Regions from separate parts of the Paenibacillus shunpengii genome, predicted to be linked through region 3. Evidence: riboswitches for the same ligand, from Rfam matches in the RefSeq annotation. Region 3 holds a riboswitch; each other region holds the start of a gene.
What was found. A riboswitch is a leader RNA that binds a small molecule or an ion and turns the genes downstream of it on or off. The one in region 3 is predicted to bind cyclic di-AMP.
Positions count from the first base shown of each region.

Region 1: linked by a shared signal. The riboswitch ahead of ACFSVM_RS19190 (C40 family peptidase) and the one ahead of ACFSVM_RS03255 (hypothetical protein) in region 3 are both predicted to bind cyclic di-AMP.
Region 2: linked by a shared signal. The riboswitch ahead of ACFSVM_RS07640 (C40 family peptidase) and the one ahead of ACFSVM_RS03255 (hypothetical protein) in region 3 are both predicted to bind cyclic di-AMP.

Region 1 covers NZ_JBHUMJ010000006.1:14,162-19,603, reverse strand. Annotated here, with positions in the region: gene ACFSVM_RS19200 (M1 family metallopeptidase) at 1-626, shown strand, start outside; gene ACFSVM_RS19195 (hypothetical protein) at 639-1,460, shown strand; cyclic di-AMP (ydaO/yuaA leader) riboswitch at 1,767-1,908, shown strand; gene ACFSVM_RS19190 (C40 family peptidase) at 1,915-2,382, shown strand; gene ACFSVM_RS19185 (GNAT family N-acetyltransferase) at 2,509-3,006, shown strand; gene ACFSVM_RS19180 (c-type cytochrome) at 3,120-3,482, shown strand; gene ACFSVM_RS19175 (4a-hydroxytetrahydrobiopterin dehydratase) at 3,576-3,872, opposite strand; gene ACFSVM_RS19170 (hypothetical protein) at 4,114-4,407, opposite strand; gene motA (flagellar motor stator protein MotA) at 4,555-5,355, shown strand; gene motB (flagellar motor protein MotB) at 5,342-5,442, shown strand, end outside.
Region 2 covers NZ_JBHUMJ010000002.1:1,605,069-1,610,510, forward strand. Annotated here, with positions in the region: gene glgD (glucose-1-phosphate adenylyltransferase subunit GlgD) at 1-873, shown strand, start outside; gene ACFSVM_RS07640 (C40 family peptidase) at 999-1,460, opposite strand; cyclic di-AMP (ydaO/yuaA leader) riboswitch at 1,467-1,604, opposite strand; gene ACFSVM_RS07645 (DUF11 domain-containing protein) at 1,945-3,639, opposite strand; gene ACFSVM_RS07650 (beta strand repeat-containing protein) at 3,636-5,442, opposite strand, start outside.
Region 3 covers NZ_JBHUMJ010000002.1:725,128-730,569, reverse strand. Annotated here, with positions in the region: gene ACFSVM_RS03265 (serine hydrolase domain-containing protein) at 1-58, shown strand, start outside; gene ACFSVM_RS03260 (HAD family hydrolase) at 198-851, opposite strand; gene ACFSVM_RS03255 (hypothetical protein) at 1,064-1,477, opposite strand; cyclic di-AMP (ydaO/yuaA leader) riboswitch at 1,618-1,775, opposite strand; cyclic di-AMP (ydaO/yuaA leader) riboswitch at 1,916-2,139, opposite strand; gene ACFSVM_RS03250 (glutathione peroxidase) at 2,516-2,995, shown strand; tRNA gene ACFSVM_RS03245 (tRNA-Leu) at 3,080-3,162, opposite strand; gene ACFSVM_RS03240 (urease accessory protein UreF) at 3,481-4,179, shown strand; gene ACFSVM_RS03235 (hypothetical protein) at 4,454-5,083, shown strand; gene urtE (urea ABC transporter ATP-binding subunit UrtE) at 5,199-5,442, opposite strand, start outside.

The sequences.
Region 1 (5,442 bases), on a different contig from region 3:
CTGCTCCACTTACACAGGAAGCCTGGAAGTATGACTCTCATAATCACTATGCAGAGAATGTATACACAAGAGGCAAACTCGTCCTCCTGGGTATAGAACAGCAGGTGGGTACCAAGAAGATGGATCAGATTATGGCTACCTATGCAGCCAAGTATCGGTTCAAGCATCCGACGACTGCTCAATTCCAAAAGGTTGTAGAGCAGGTTACCCGCAGATCGTGGGACACCTATTTTGACCAATATATTTATGGCAGCCAAATGGCTGATTTCTCCGTAGATTCCATCGCCATCAAGGAACAGGGGACATCCGAGGAGCCAAGCTATATTTCCTCGATCAGAGTGGCGAAGAATGCAGGCGATTACTCAGAGATTCCTATCGTATTTACTTTTGCAGACGGGCATATGATTCGCAAGGTATGGGACGGTAAAGGTGGAGAAATCATCTACAACCTGACTTACAAATCTCCGCTGGATTGGGCAATGGTTGATCCTGAGTACTCCATCACACTTGAGAACAAGCATATGAACAACTACTTAAAAGCTGAAGGAGATGAAGTATTGGAGACCCGGTTTAATATCAGTATTACCAAAGTGTTGGAGCTCTTGCTCGGAAGTCTGTCATGGTGAGGTGTATAGTGGATGAAATCTTATCTCTCCGAAGGTTTTAAGTTAGTGAAGCGTCATTTTCTAATCGTCATCTTCTTGTTTCTGTACCAACTGCTATGGGGTGTTCTTCTGTACAAAGTCGTGTCCTCTGCGGTCATCCCCTTGCTTATGCGCTATCCAGATCCCCCTCCTCATGAGCTCAGCCAGATCTTGTTCTGGTTAGAGGGGCAGATCAGCTTGAGCACCAGCTCCACAGTCCATGAATATGTATGGCTGCTTGTCCTCATGTTCATTTTAAGGATGCTCATTACTCCACTGATTCGGGCGGGTTTGTTCCACAGCCTTCATGAAGAGTCAAGCACCAAAGGCTTCTCCTTTTTTCGAGGGACACTTAAGCACTGGAAAAAGACATCGTTACTCTATCTCATTGAGATCATATTGCTGCTGCTGCCTGCCTACTGGATCCTTCCAAAGGTGCTCCCCATTCTCATGAATGCAGTCTACAATCAGAATCTTCTTCTGCAGGCGGCTCCTTACGTCATCTTATGGATCGTTTATGCCTACATCATCAAGCAGCTGCTCCTATATGTCCAGTTTGGACTGACAGGCAATCGAAGCGGCCTTGGTGCTGTATGGATCTGCCTCCGTCATGCACTTCCTGTCACTGGAGTTGCCCTGACACTTAGCACACTTGCCATTCTGCTGTTCAGTGCTTTCACGGCCGTATCTCTCATATGGACAGGACTTTTAGCCCTGATTCTTCAGCAGTCTTATCATCTCGTTCGATCACTCATCAATGTATGGAAGATTAGTTCTCAATTCAGTATTTGGCGATCCAATAGCGAAGATGCCTGAATTTATTGTCTCAATTAATATCCTACCTCTCTTGTCCAAACCGCACTCCAGCGCGAATACAACGCTTTCATAGCAGAAATTAAGTCCGACTGCTTAACGTCAAAAAAGTTCACAAGTCTCGCTCTTTTCCTAGAGTGAGGCTTGTTTTTTGTAATATTTTATCTAAAAAACGATTGCCAAATTTACACAATCTCTGTTACAATAGGCCCAGAACTTCTAGTAACAACTTTGTAATAATTGTTGTAACTTTTACTAACTAACTAAGTACATAGTCTTACAAGAGTGAGCGACTTTCACAGGTGCACATCATTAGAACAGCCAAATTCCTGGCATCTGGGAAGCGGGGGAACCACTTTTATGGGTGAATTGATCTCGCAACGTAAGTGATCATAGGGGAACCTTCTACCGAATCCTTAAGCTAACCTCGCAGGCATTGGAAGGGGATTATTTTTTCTTGAAAAAGTCACTAACTGCTGCAGCACTGAGTCTTGCTATTGCATTCTCCATCGGAACAGGAAGTGCATTCGCCGATTCCAAAATGGACAAGGTCATTGATAACGCTAAGGGAACCGAATATAAATATGGCGGTACGACTTTAAACGGATTTGATTGCTCTGGTTTTACCATGTATGTATTTGATAAACTCGGCATCGATCTGCCTCATCAATCTGGTTCTCAATACAAAATGGGCAAGTCTGTATCCCGTTCTGAGATGAGACCTGGCGACCTTGTATTTTTTAACACAAGCGGAAATGGTGTATCCCATGTCGGCATCTTCGTAGGTGACGGTAAATTTGCACATGCTTCCTCCTCCAAAGGAGTTATTATCAGCAAGCTGGACGAGAGCTACTATGAAAAACGTTACATTGGTGCAAAACGTATCATGAGTACAGAAGAATACGAAACTGCTGCATTAGATTAAGCAACATTGTGCTGGAACGAACCTTATAGCTCGAAGATTAGATTACTAAATAGTAATCCATCTTCGGGCTTTTTATATTATATTAGGGATGACTATTGGATGAGGGATGGCAAAGGAGACGATGACATGACGCAGAAAGGAACGACCTTTCATGCCCTTCCTATGAGTGAAGAGCATGCAGCTGAGATCTGCACTTGGCAGTACGAACCTCCTTATAACATATACGGCTGGCTGCCCTGGGAGCAGATGAAGGCACTTGAGATTGAATTCGGCGACCCTAAGCTCCGAGATACACAGTATTTATCCATTGTAAATGATACTGGTGAGCTATATGGCTTCGCACAATTATTTCCTCTAGCCGGTGTGACCCGGCTTGGTCTAGGCTTGAGACCTGACCTGTGTGGGCAGGGGTTAGGGGCTCCCTTTGTAAGCACCATTGTACAGGAGGCTGCTTCCCGGCAGCCGCAGAATGAGATTGATCTTGAAGTTCTCACCTGGAATAAAAGAGCGATCCGCACTTATGAAAATGCGGGATTTACCATTCATGATACCTATGAGCGTCTTACTCCAGAGGGCCCCAAGTTGTTCTTCTGTATGGTGTATACCGGAGTAAAGCTCAAATAGACATGATTGTCTCTCCTAACTTTTGTTTAAATATTTACCATAAAATACTATGAAGCAGGTTCATGATCCTTTATAATAAATGAAGGATTGTACATAGTAGGAGGACACAACGAATGAAGAAATGGATCATGAGTGGGTTATTTTTCTTCGCTTGCGCTTTTGCCCTCGTGTTAATGTTTACGGTTCCAGGAAGAGAACATGTGGCTGAAGAGGAACAGCCTCCGGCAATGCCCGAGGTAACGCTAGACGCTGCGGCTGCTGAGGAGAAGGCGAAGGCAAGCTGTATTACTTGTCACGGTAACCAACTGGAAGGCGGTATGGGACCGTCACTGCAAACCATTGGTGCAGAACATGATGCCAATAAGCTGTACCAGATTATTAGTGAAGGCACAAGCGGCGGGATGCCGGCGTTTGAAGGTCAGCTCACAGAAGAAGAGATTGCGAACCTTGCTTTGTGGCTGGCCGAGAAGAAGTAGAATCATATAACTTAAATAAAACACGCCTGCAAGAGTTTGTATCTGTCATCAGAACGCACTCCTACAGGCGTGTTTTGTTAATTCCATTGCAGCTTAATTTTGCATCATTCTATCGTAAGCTTCATTATATTGTTGTGCTTCTTTAATATCGATCGCTGTTATTCCTCCATCATCCCATGAAGTGAGCCGCAGTGTGACCACTTTATGATCGATGGTGATAAAAGGGTGATGATTGAATGCTTCGGATATTAATCCGACTTCATCAACAAAGGCAATCCCCTTCATGAAGCTGGTAAACGTGAACTTACGGACAATCCAGCGCCCCTCTTCGTATTCCCAGCCCTCAAGTTTATCTAGATGAGCTTCTACTTCCTCTTGTGTAAAGACCATCGCTTCAATCTAACCTCCTTGATAAGACGTACTTACATTCAGCAGACCCGGTGCCTCACGTAAATACAGGCACTGCAATAAATGCAGTAAAAGAATGCTAAGCATATCAGCAAGCTTAGGTGCAATTCTATCTCTATATTTACTGATATCTTACAATAAGGAACCGTTTGCTATCTGGTAAACGGCTTATCGTGTTCCATCTTATCATGTAAGCGATCCTAATTCCAGCGCCCCATTAGCCCTAAATCAGGGTTACGAAGTCCAGTTCATCCTCGCCTATCAATATATTCAGACGATGATTTTCCTTATCGTGAATCACGACTCCACTTCCAACCGTGATCATGGATTCGCTTCCCAGCGCGTAGAACAAATCTTCTGCAAGCGCTTCATCCACCTCGCGTCGGTCTGCGGCTCCAAGCCGCTCCCAGTCCTCTTCTTCCATCTCGAAGAACGTATATCGATCCGGAATTTTTGCAATAGCCTTTATCAAATCTTCTAATATGTCGCTATACTCACGTCCATGTTTTACGCCCATATGTGTGTTCACTCCATTTTTAGTATCGTGTTTCTATTATACCGGAAAATTAACCCTTCACAAAAATGAATAACGTGTCGATAAATATTATAAATCAAAGGGATATCTTGAAAGGATTCAGATTAAATCTCATGGATGAGGTGTATGATGGAAATTTCAACAATTATTGGACTGATACTAGGGTTAGTGTCCCTAGTTGTAGGTATGATCTTTAAGGGTGCACCACTTATTAATTTGGTGAACAACCCTGCAGCTTACCTGATTATTTTTGGTGGTACGGCGGCTACTATTTTTATGGCATTCCCCATGTCAGAGGTCAAAAAAATACCCAAGCTGTTTAAGATTGTCTTCATGAAGCAGAAGATGATTGATAAGGTATCACTGATCAGCATGTTCTCCGAGTGGGCATCCATTACACGCCGCGAAGGACTCCTCGCACTCGAGGCAAAAGTAGATGAAATCGACGATAACTTCCTGCGCAGCGGGATGCGTATGATTATAGACGGCAATGATCAGGAATTTGTCAGTGACGTCTTGATGGAGGACATTCACGCAACGGAGGAACGACACAAGACAGGTGCATTGATCTTTTCTCAAATGGGTATGTATGCTCCTACGCTTGGTGTTCTTGGCGCGGTTGTCGGTCTTATCGCCGCCCTTGGCGATCTGAGTGATATGGACAAGCTGGCTCACGCCATCGCAGCTGCCTTTATTGCGACCCTGTTAGGTATATTTACAGGATATGTGCTCTGGCACCCTATTGCGAATAAGCTCAAGCGTATTTCCAAAAAAGAAGCCGAGCTTAAATTAATGATGGTCGAAGGTCTGTTGTCCATCCAATCCGGTGTATCCACCATTGCGATCAATCAGAAGTTGTCCGTATTCCTGACCCCGAGCGAACGTGCAGAGCTTGCAAGCAAGGAGGGAAGTACAGGTGAAAAAGACTAAGAAAAGACATGAAGAGCATGAAGAGCATGTAGATGAGAGCTGGCTGCTGCCCTACTCTGACCTCATGACATTGCTTCTTGCCTTGTT
Region 2 (5,442 bases), 880 kb from region 3:
GACCGCAAGCATGGAGGATTATTCATATTGCCGCCGGATTGGAATGATCCCACGGACAGATCAAAAGGAGACCTGCAGCATTTTCATAACAATCGTGATTTTTTCCTGAGAGGGTCTGGAACACATATTATTCATACCGGCAGCCAGCATCTCTACACAGCTGATTATAGAGAGATGTTTAATTATCATATGGAAACACAGGCTGACATCACCCTGCTGTATAAAAAAGCAGATGAAATTCTCCCAGAATATGAATCAAGCATCCGAATCGATGTGGATAACGGATGGGTCACGGAGATGCATGGGGAAGGTGGACATCCCAATATCTATTTAGGTGCATTTATTGTAGAGAAGCAGCTGTTCCTGAAATTAATAGATCATTGTATTGCTCATGGCCACAATCATTTCTTTCGAGATGGAATACAGAACAATCTGACCAATCTCAAAATCGCAGCTTATGCTTATGATGGATATCATGCCGTGATTAACTCTGTGGACAGCTATTACCGCAACAGTCTGGAGCTGCTTCAGCAGGAACAGTACAATCAGCTGTTTAAATATCATGAGGTGCATACCAAGATTAAGTATGAGCCGCCAACTCGTTATTTGGAACAGGCCGAAGTCAGTAATTCCTTAATTGCGAATGGATGCGTTATTGGGGGAACGGTGGAGAACAGTATCATTTTTAGGGGTGTTAAGATACATAGCGGGGCGCGAATACGTAACTCGATTATTATGCAGAAATGCGTAATTGAGGAGAATGCGGTGCTTGAGAACGTGATATTGGATAAGGATGTACACTTGTCTGCGGATCGCAGGTTGATCGGTGATGCCAAGAAGCCCTATGTCATTGCGAAGAGCAGCCAAATCTAAACGTAATGCTCCAAGCCCTTGCTGTGTCATATACATCAGAAGGTCCAGGAATCATTCCTGGACCTTCTTCATTTATTTTATATGCTTGTACTATTGTTTGAACGATAATATATCGGGTAATGTAATTATAATCCAGCTCTCTCAGCAGAGGCCGGGCTCAGTATTCTTTTGGCTCCGTAGTACTTGGAGCTCCAGTATCCTTTGTTAATCGGTGTAATGGCGATCCCTTTGGATGAGGTAGCGGACACAAATTGATTGTTGCCAAGGTAAATTCCCACATGTGAAACACCGGATCCGCTGGTATTAAAGAAGACAAGATCTCCCTTTACAAGCTCGGATTTCTTGATAGCCTGTCCTTTATGGAATTGCTGTTTGGAGCTGTGAGGCAGATTCACACCAAGCTGCTTATATACATAACGAGTAAATCCGGAGCAATCGAATCCGGATAGAGTGGAACCACCAAATTGGTAAGGTATGCCTACGGTATTGTTAACTGTTTTAGATAGAATAGATGCGGATGCTTCTGTAACTCCTGCGGAGAATAATAGAGCGAACCCTAGTGCCGCTGCTGTTAGTGTCTTTTTCAAAGTAAATAATACTCCTTCCAATGCCTGCGAGGTTAGCTAAGGATTCGGTTGAAGGTTCCCTATGATCACTTTAATATTGATCAATTCACCCATAAATGGTCGGGTCCCCCGCTTCTTGGTGCGAGAATTCGGCAGTTATCAGTCATACACCTAATGATTTCGACAACGAAAGTGACATTAATGATTACGAAATTGTTACTTTATCTACTTTTGGATTTTATCATTCACTGGTATATTTATCAACTCTCTTTTCCGAAGTTTGGCATAGTTTTTTCGTTGTTGTGTAAAATAAATCGTGAAGTGCTCGTTAAACCGAAGGTATAGGAACTTTGGAAGGTGTTCATTCGTTCATAAATTTCTGACAAACTTGTCATTAGTTTTTGTCGAATTTAGTAGATTGAGGAGTTAAGTATCATCCAAGAATAGAAAATCCCTCACTTCCAGGATTGAAGTGAGGGATTTTCATATGATGAGTATGATATTTCTATTCATCGTGCTGCTCGATTACAATGATATATTCGTTCGAGTGAACTTCCAGTGTATATTCCTTGTTCTCAAACAAATAAGTAAATAATACAGTAACGTACCCTTTTAACAAATCGGATGGCAGAAGTCCTTCGATATTCACACGAACGATATATTCAATCTCTGCATATTGTCCCGGCTCAAGAACCCCTATGATGAGTATCCCGTCTATCAAATCTTGTATTGAGAAGGGCTTTATGGTCCCATCCTGGAAGTGCAAGATTCCCCTCATAAGCGCTGTACCCGGTGGAATGAGACCTCGCAGCGATAGAGCTGCTGCAAGATTTCCCGTATTGCGAACCAAGATTCGTATGGTGACCTCATCACCCCGCTCAACCCGGACAGGCTGTGAAGTGAGCTCCGCCTGAATAACAGGTGCAAGAAATAATACCTGGACCTCTGTCTCCTCACGAAGCGAGACCGTTCTGCTATCGGTCAGTCGATACGTAAACTGGAGAGCTGCTTGATTGATCAGATTCATCTGCGTAAATCGGGAATAGGGGGTGAAGGATACAAGGGCTCGGTACGTAATGACCGTTCTGGATCTCGGAAACAAAGTCCCCAGCCTTATGCCTAGCACAGGATTGGCATTGTGAACCTCGACCCCGTTGATTTGAACCGAATAATCTTCGAAGATAAGACCTTGTGGAAAATTCATATAGTAAACAGCCTCGATCGGGAGATCCCCTTCATTTAGTATCACAGCAGTAAACTGTACAGCGCCTCCATAGGTGACTTGACCAGGCATGACCGTTACGACCATGTTCACGACGGGTTCAACTGGGGAAAGAACGACTTCATTGGAACTGGTCTGTACAGGCACGCCGTCAGAGGTGTAAGCAACGAGTACTTCGCTCGATAAAGGACTACTAACGCTGAGCACACGAACTTGGTATGTCAGCTGTACAACCTCTCCAGGATTAATGACGGGAAGTATAAAGCCTTGAACAGGATCAAGACCCGGAGAGATGATACCGTTAAGTATCACACTCCCCGGAACAAAGCTCATTCCTGCAGAGAGCACTACGCTCAATCTCGCATTGAGCACGGGTACGGAGCCTGTATTTTGAATCGTTACAGTAAAAGTAATAACATCTCCAACAAAGGTTTGAAGCGTGTTGGCACGCTGAGATATGGTCAGCTGCGCATTGGCAATTGCAATCCGCACACCGTTAGAAGTGACGTATCTCGTGATGGTTCGGCCATCCAAAGTTTGAAAAGTATACGCTGCGCTTGCCACATTGAAGATCTCGTTAGAAGGCGGAAGGCTGGTGACAATGGCTTGAAAACTGATATTGGCTGCTGAGCTGCTGGCAACGATACCTATATTCAGAGGTGAAGAAATGTCTACACCCGGAAGAGGCTGCCCATTCCGAAGCACACTGTTAACAATAAATTGCAGACCTTCCGGGATCGCATCCTGCACAATAACCTCTGCATCGGCGTTCCCTGTGTTAGCAATGTTCAGCTCGTATGTGATGATGCTGCCTAATGCAGCTTGCGTAACGGAAGCTGATTTTTGAATCGTGATTACCGGGCCGGTTAGTGGAATGCTCACCAGGTTGGAATAAGCTACACCACCTGTTGCTCCTGATATAAAAGTAACCGACGTTTGGTTCTGAAGAAGGCGTTCCTGATTCGGATCCAGGCTCATATCAAGACAACCTGCACCTGGAATGTAACTGCGACAGAGGTACCTTCTTCGATCGTTCCTACATTGATGCCTGAATTTGGATTGGCTGAAGGTCTTGGTACACCGTCTACGGTAACACTGCCTGTGACAAAAATTGTGCCAATTGGTACAGGGTCAACCATGATGACATTGTTCACTTCTGTAATCCCGTTATTGGTAATAACGACAGTATATGTAATGACATCTCCCACGACAGCATCAATTGCAGGGGAGCTCTTCACTACAGTAACATCTGGCGATGATACCGGAATAACCAGCACATTAGAGCTGATGGTTCCATACAATACACGCCCATCTGGCGGTGAGTACGTATAATTGCCGGTCGCTTGATTGACTAACTGCTGAGGATTCGGCAGCGTATCAACAACAACTTGAAGGGTAACGGTAATGGATACGCTATTTCCAGGCTGTACCAGCCCGACTGGTATGCCGGTGCCCGGATTTGCTCCCGGTTGCGGAACTCCATTAATGAGTACGCTGTTCGGAATGAGCACGGTGCCTGTTGGCAAGTCATCAAACAAGACCATATCTGCTGGCAGATTGCCGTTATTCGTCAAGCTCAGGAAATACACAATTGTATCCCCAACGGTCGCGTTGGATGAGCTTGCCGTTTTGACGAGATTCAAGATCGGCTGATAGATTGCAGTAGATACCGTATTGGAATAAGAAGCTCCCGTAAAGGTTCCTGTTGTAAAGCTGATCGATGATTGGTTCTCAATAATATATGGCGCTGGGGGCAAAGCATTGATACTGACTGCAAAATTAACGGTTGCTGATGCTCCGGGTGCAAGTGTACCGATGCTGATCCCTCCGGCTGGATTTGCACTAGGCTGGGTAACGCCATTAATCGTAACACTGCCAGGAACGAAGCTGCTCTGGGACGGAAGAACATCAGATAGAACCGCGTTACTGACATTTGTAATCCCGTTATTGGTAATTACAACACTGTAAGTTATGGTATCGCCAACCACTGCTGTAGGCACCGAGACACTCTTGACTAATGAAACATTCGGCGAAGAGACCGGAATCTGCAGCAGATTGGAAGCAAAGGAGCCATTTAACGTACGGCCGTCAGGCAATGTATAAGTAAAGGTTGAATTCGCCTGGTTGGATAGCTGCTGGCTTACAGGCAGGCTGTCTACCGTTACAGAGAAGAGGACAGTAGCTGTTGTCGAGATGACCCCGAGGTCAATACCTGCAGCCGGATTTGCACCTGCTATAGGAGCTCCATTTACAATGACGCTGTTAGGGACCAGTGTTGTTCCGGCGGGAATGTTATCAGTAAGAATGACATTAGCTCCATAATTACCTGCATTCGAGTATACGATGCTGTAAACGACGATATCTCCGACGGTTGCATTAGCCGTATTGGCGGACTTTACGGCCGTTAGGATCGGTTGGAATACTGGAGTCGACACGGTATTCGAGAAGGTACTTCCTGAGAAGGTACCGGAAGTAAAGGTAACCGTTGTGCGGTTAGTAAGCTCAGCAGGTGTTGTCGGAGGCAGAGCGTTTACCTGTACCTGAAAAGTAACATTGACACTGGCACCCGGCGGAATGCTTCCAATGTTGATGCCGGTAGAAGGATTGGCAGCGGGAATAGATACTGCATCTACCGTTACACTTCCGGGAACAAAGGTTGCAAATGAAGGCAGCGGGTCACTCAGAATTACATTGTTTACCGCTGCGATGCCGTTATTCGTGACATTTACACTGTAAGTATTTACATCACCTACTGATAGCGCCGTCAGCGCAGAAATTTTT
Region 3 (5,442 bases):
TCGTATACAGTCTATCCTTGACGCAGTGTGGGAGGATGTCCTGCCTATTTTAGAATAAGCCGCCTGTCACTCTTGAACCAACTCCCTGAACGCAGGAAAACTGCGCCCCAGCTGTTAGCTTGCTGCTAACCATCGGAGCGCAGTCCCTCTGCACAGCAGCTACTATCTGCTGTATAAGCCTCAGTTTATTATTAGGTTTATAGAAGCAGGGCCGTCAGTGCGTTCAGATTATTCACAGTATAGTCCGGTGTATCCTTATCATTCGTGAAAGGCTGGTAGCGGCCGTAACCCTGCATAATTCGAATCGTAATCATTCCAAGCGATTTGGCTGGGATAATATCATTATCAATACGATCCCCGATCATGATGGATTCCGAGGGCTCAGCTCCGGCTGTTTTCAGTGCATATTGATATAAGCGCACATCTGGTTTAGACAAGCCTTGTTCGGCCGAACATGCAATAACATCTACATAAGAACGAAGTCCATATTTCTCCAGCCGCTCTTCCGTACCCGGACTTTGGTTAGCCACGATACCGATCCTATAGCGTTCGCCCAGCTGCTCAAGAACAGACCGAGCTTCAGCGTAAGGCTCTTCGAGCTCCTTTTGAAACTTAAGCCTAGGCTTGATATACTCTCTGTCCTCCTCGGAAGGCACGAGCTCCGAAATCGCGTACTGCATGGGAGAAGCGATGTAATTGGAATAGCTCTGAATAAATTTGCTGCGTACGTCCTCCATTGTAATGTTATACCCGAGTCCATTTGCTTCTCTCACAAATTGGCCGATAATGTGATCAACGGGAACCCATTCATTTACGAGTGTATCTCCTATATCAAAAAAGAGCCATTTCACATGATCAAACTTCCCCATAATGCCATTCTCTACCTTTCCATCTGTAAATATAGAAAAAGAGACCCATGCTTATATCACGAGTCTCACATGCTATGTTTCCTTTAACTCCAGTATATCAATCCTGCATCTAATTACGCAAACTGTATAGTAAGCACCTACACTAGCCATTAGCCGCAGTCTCCTGCTTCTATCGCTGTGTGCGTGCAGATCAATTAATTAACAGCAGCCCGTTCTCCATTTAACAGAAATCCTACTTCGCCCTTGATTGTAAAAATAACGTGGTCTGCGCCCATACCGCGGTATACTCCGCGAGGATGATTCAGCTGTGTAATAATGGTAATCGGCTTACGTGTCCAGGGTCTGCATATTTGCAAAAACCGGCAGGTCAGATTCAAGCTGTTCTCAAAAATAAAAATACGTCCTACCGCCGCATTAGGCAGCAGCCATTTACTTGTAAACGCCGTATCCATACGTATAATGTGCTCTACTCCAAGCCGTTTGACCTGCTTCTCTTCCTGTGCACTGTTCGTCAGTACAGCAAAAGAAAGCTTCTTGTACATTAATAATCGAATAAAATTTCTGGCCGCTTCATTTGGTGCCGTAACTAAAATAACTTCATCACTCATTACAATCATTTCCTCCCTGTAATAGAAAAAGACAACAAAAAAAGAACACCGACGATCAAAGGCATGCCCGGTGCTCTCCCACCTATATATCAGAACATGGCAAAACATGACCTGCGATATAGGCGCTACTCGGCTTGCTGCCTCTCCCTTTGTTACGCTTACGAGGTTAGCTGTCGGATTCGGACAAGAGAGATTGCCCTATTCACGGCAATAGCCATGAAATTCACCCCATGGATCGATGCATCCACATCTGGGTCCCCCGCTTTTTGGATCAACAAAAATTCAGCGCATAAATAAAACCACAGAGGATTAAACCTCTGTGGCTGATCGCTCACAAGATTTATCATTCCTCTCTCAAACGTTGGCACAGACGATACCTAGAGAATATTCACGTTAAGCGAAGTGAAGGAAAGAATCATGCATTTCTTCCACATCTCTAGTTCAGCTCTGTACAGCTTACGAGGTTAGCTGTCGGATTCGGACGGTGAGAGTCGTCCTATCTGTTCCTGATGATTCCATATGACATTCCACATGAATCTTCGGTTCAGAATTCACCCCATGCATCGTGTATCATTCGGCTCTCACACCGAATCAAGCACGCTGCCTTACTCTGGTTCCCCCGCTCTCCGCCATATTAGGCAGAAATTAAGCGATCATAGCAATGAGAAACTATTTAAATAAACGGTTGTTCGTTTGCTCAAGATTTACGATATGAATCATACACCCGTTGAAAATCGATGTAAAGCTCCTTCAGCGGCTCATCTTGACGATTTAGCGTTGTTTTTGGATAGAATAAGAGTAAAACATTCATCAATATGCATGCAGCTTATCTGTTCTCAGTTTATCTCGTTATTTCGTTTAATTCTAATGCCTAAGTTTACCTTCGACAATCGTCCCCCTCCATTCTTAAGCTTTGTTTGACTTTCTCCATATATTGTTTAAAATTAAATTGTTATCAATATATATAATGAGATTGATGGAAAACGGCAATACAAGCATCATTTATATTCCAAATTTATAAAAAGGATGGATGAAGGCATGTCGATTTATCAATACCAAGTGAATACACTTAAAGGCCAGAAGTTAAGCATGGAGGAGTACAAAGGAAAAGTACTCTTGATCGTAAATACAGCGAGCAAGTGCGGACTAACCCCTCAATACAAAGGACTGCAGGAGCTATATGACAAATTCAATGACCAATCCTTTGAAATTCTCGGTTTCCCCAGCAACCAATTTGCCGAACAAGAACCGGGCTCAAATGATGAAATCGCAGAGTTCTGCCAAATGAACTATGGTGTGAGCTTCCCGATGTTTGAGAAGATTAAAGTCAATGGAGATGAGGCACATCCGCTGTTCAAGCACTTAAAGGACAGTGCACCAGGTATACTTGGCTCGAAGGCGATTAAGTGGAATTTCACCAAGTTTCTTATCGATCAGAACGGAAATATTGTAAAAAGATACAGTCCACAAACGACACCGGACAAGATTGAAGCGGATATCGCCAAGCTGTTAAAATGAGAATTTTGCATGTAATCCCCGTCGAAACCCACACTGAGCAAAAAAAAGAGCTTGAAGCAAATTGCTTCAAGCTCTTTCGTATGATGCGGTCGAGAGGACTCGAACCTCCACGGGTATACACCCACTACCCCCTCAAGATAGCGTGTCTGCCATTCCACCACGACCGCGCATCTTGTATAGCATTTTCGTGCCAACAAAATATATTATACACACTTATCAACCATAAGTAAAGTCATTATTTTAAAATTTATTTTTTGATTTTAGATAAGACTGTGAAGTTAAGTAAATGTCAATATATCTTACATTAAAAATAGGTATTTAACTGTTTATAGGATATTATTCCGTTTTATTATTGACAGTATAAGGATGTTTATGTAAAAATACATATCAAACATACCGATATTCAAAGATAAATTGACATATACATAACATATGAATTCACCCAAGATGGTTATCGCGTTTAACACAATAAGGGGGCGAATCTGGTGAACAGAGGAAATAAGCTTCTTGATTATGTAAAACTGCTTGATTCCTCACTTCAAGTCGGAGGATTCTCTCATTCCTTCGGACTTAAGTCATACATCGAGGAAGGTACGATCCAAACGACTACCGACCTGGAGACATTCATGCGATGCGAGCTGCATCCAAGTCTCGTGCAGTTGGAAGGCATGGCAATCAAGGCCATCTACACAGCAGTAGAGCAGAAGGATGAGTGGAGAATCGCCCTCATTGATAAGATGCTTCACGTCAAGCGAACCCCTGCTTACAAACGGGAATCCTCCAGAGCCATGGGAAAGCGTCTCATCAAACTGTCTAAAGCGCTGCATCCATGGATGGACTTTGAGCATTTCGAAGCTCTTATCCATCGATATGATGCTGTCGGCTCACTCCCCGTCGTTCATGCCTGGATCAATACTCAGCTTGAGGTTACCGCCGACGACGCAGCTTCCGGTTATCTTCATGCTGCCAAGGATGTATGCCTGATTCACGCAAGACGACTATTAAAAATCGAAACCCGCGATCTCGACGCCTTGTCCAGCGTACTGGACAGTGACCTCGAAGAAGAATGGAACAGAGCCAGAAGCGCAAGCCTCCAGCCCTTCCAGAGCTCAATTCTGTCAATGCAATCCCTCATACCGGGCTTCCCCTTCCACGAATCCGGTATTGAACATACAAGAGCTTAAGCCTAAGGCCCCTCCAGCTCACCTCTTCAGGGCCTCCCAAGCCCCTCCCTATCTAAAGCACGCCTGGCCCCCTTCCTCTGCCAGCGTGCTTTTTTTCGTCATAATTCCACTTTACGCTGTCGCAAAAGAACGACGTATGTAAGTGATTAATGATTGTTAGATGACGCAAGAACGTATATAATATGATCAACCTTTTTTTTGGAAGAAACTCAATCTCAACACAACACCTCTGATCCATTAAAAATGTCAATATAAGTGTAGGGAGAGACTACTATTGTCCGAAGCCGAACCCTTTTTTATAAAGACCTCGTCCGAAGATTTCAAGTCAACCATTGTCATTATTGACGCTTACGGAACGATATGCTCGTACAACCATCCTCTGCCCGAGAAGATGTCCCGTTATGAATGTATTACCAGTACCAATTGGCTGGGTTCTAATTATTTCAATCTAATGGCGTCATTTCCAGGGGCGTGTCCACACAGCATGAATAACATTATCAATCAACTCAAAGAAGTACTAAACAACAACATGGCAGGTTATGTGTGCGAAGTCAGGATACTGCGGGACAACAGTTACATATGGCTTCGTCTGGAAGCATCTCTATATGAAACCTCCCTCCAATCTGACTTCAAAGGACTTGTCGTTACTCACGTTGATATCACACACCTGAAACACCTTGAACATCATCTCAAGGATGCCTCTTCCCAAATACGAACTCTTCGAGGAATGCTGCCGATCTGTGCTGTATGCAAGCGCATCAGAGATGAAGAAGATGAATGGAATACTGTGGAGAGTTTTGTCGAGAAGCATACACATGCCGAATTCACCCATGATATATGCCCTGAATGCATTCGCAAGCTGTACCCGCAATATGCAAGGATTCTAGATCACCCCTTGAGCTAGTTAACACCAGCGTTCACATAGCTCATGAATCATCAAAAAAAAACTCACCTAGAACGGACTCCTTCCGAATCAGGGCGAGTGTTTTTGTAATACCGTATTTCTTAGTTTAAACCACCTAGACCGTGAGATAATGCTCAAATGCTGCCAGATCCAGATCCTCCGGCTTGCCATGCATCGCAATACTACCCTTATCCATGACATAAATATAGTCTGCCACACTGCGAACAAATTCCTCGCTCTGCTCTACGAGCAGAATGGCCGTATCCTTCTGATTCTTAATCCGAATAATGACATCGCGAATATCATCTACAATCGACGGCTGAATTCCTTCTGTCGGCTCATCCAGCAGCAGAAGCTTA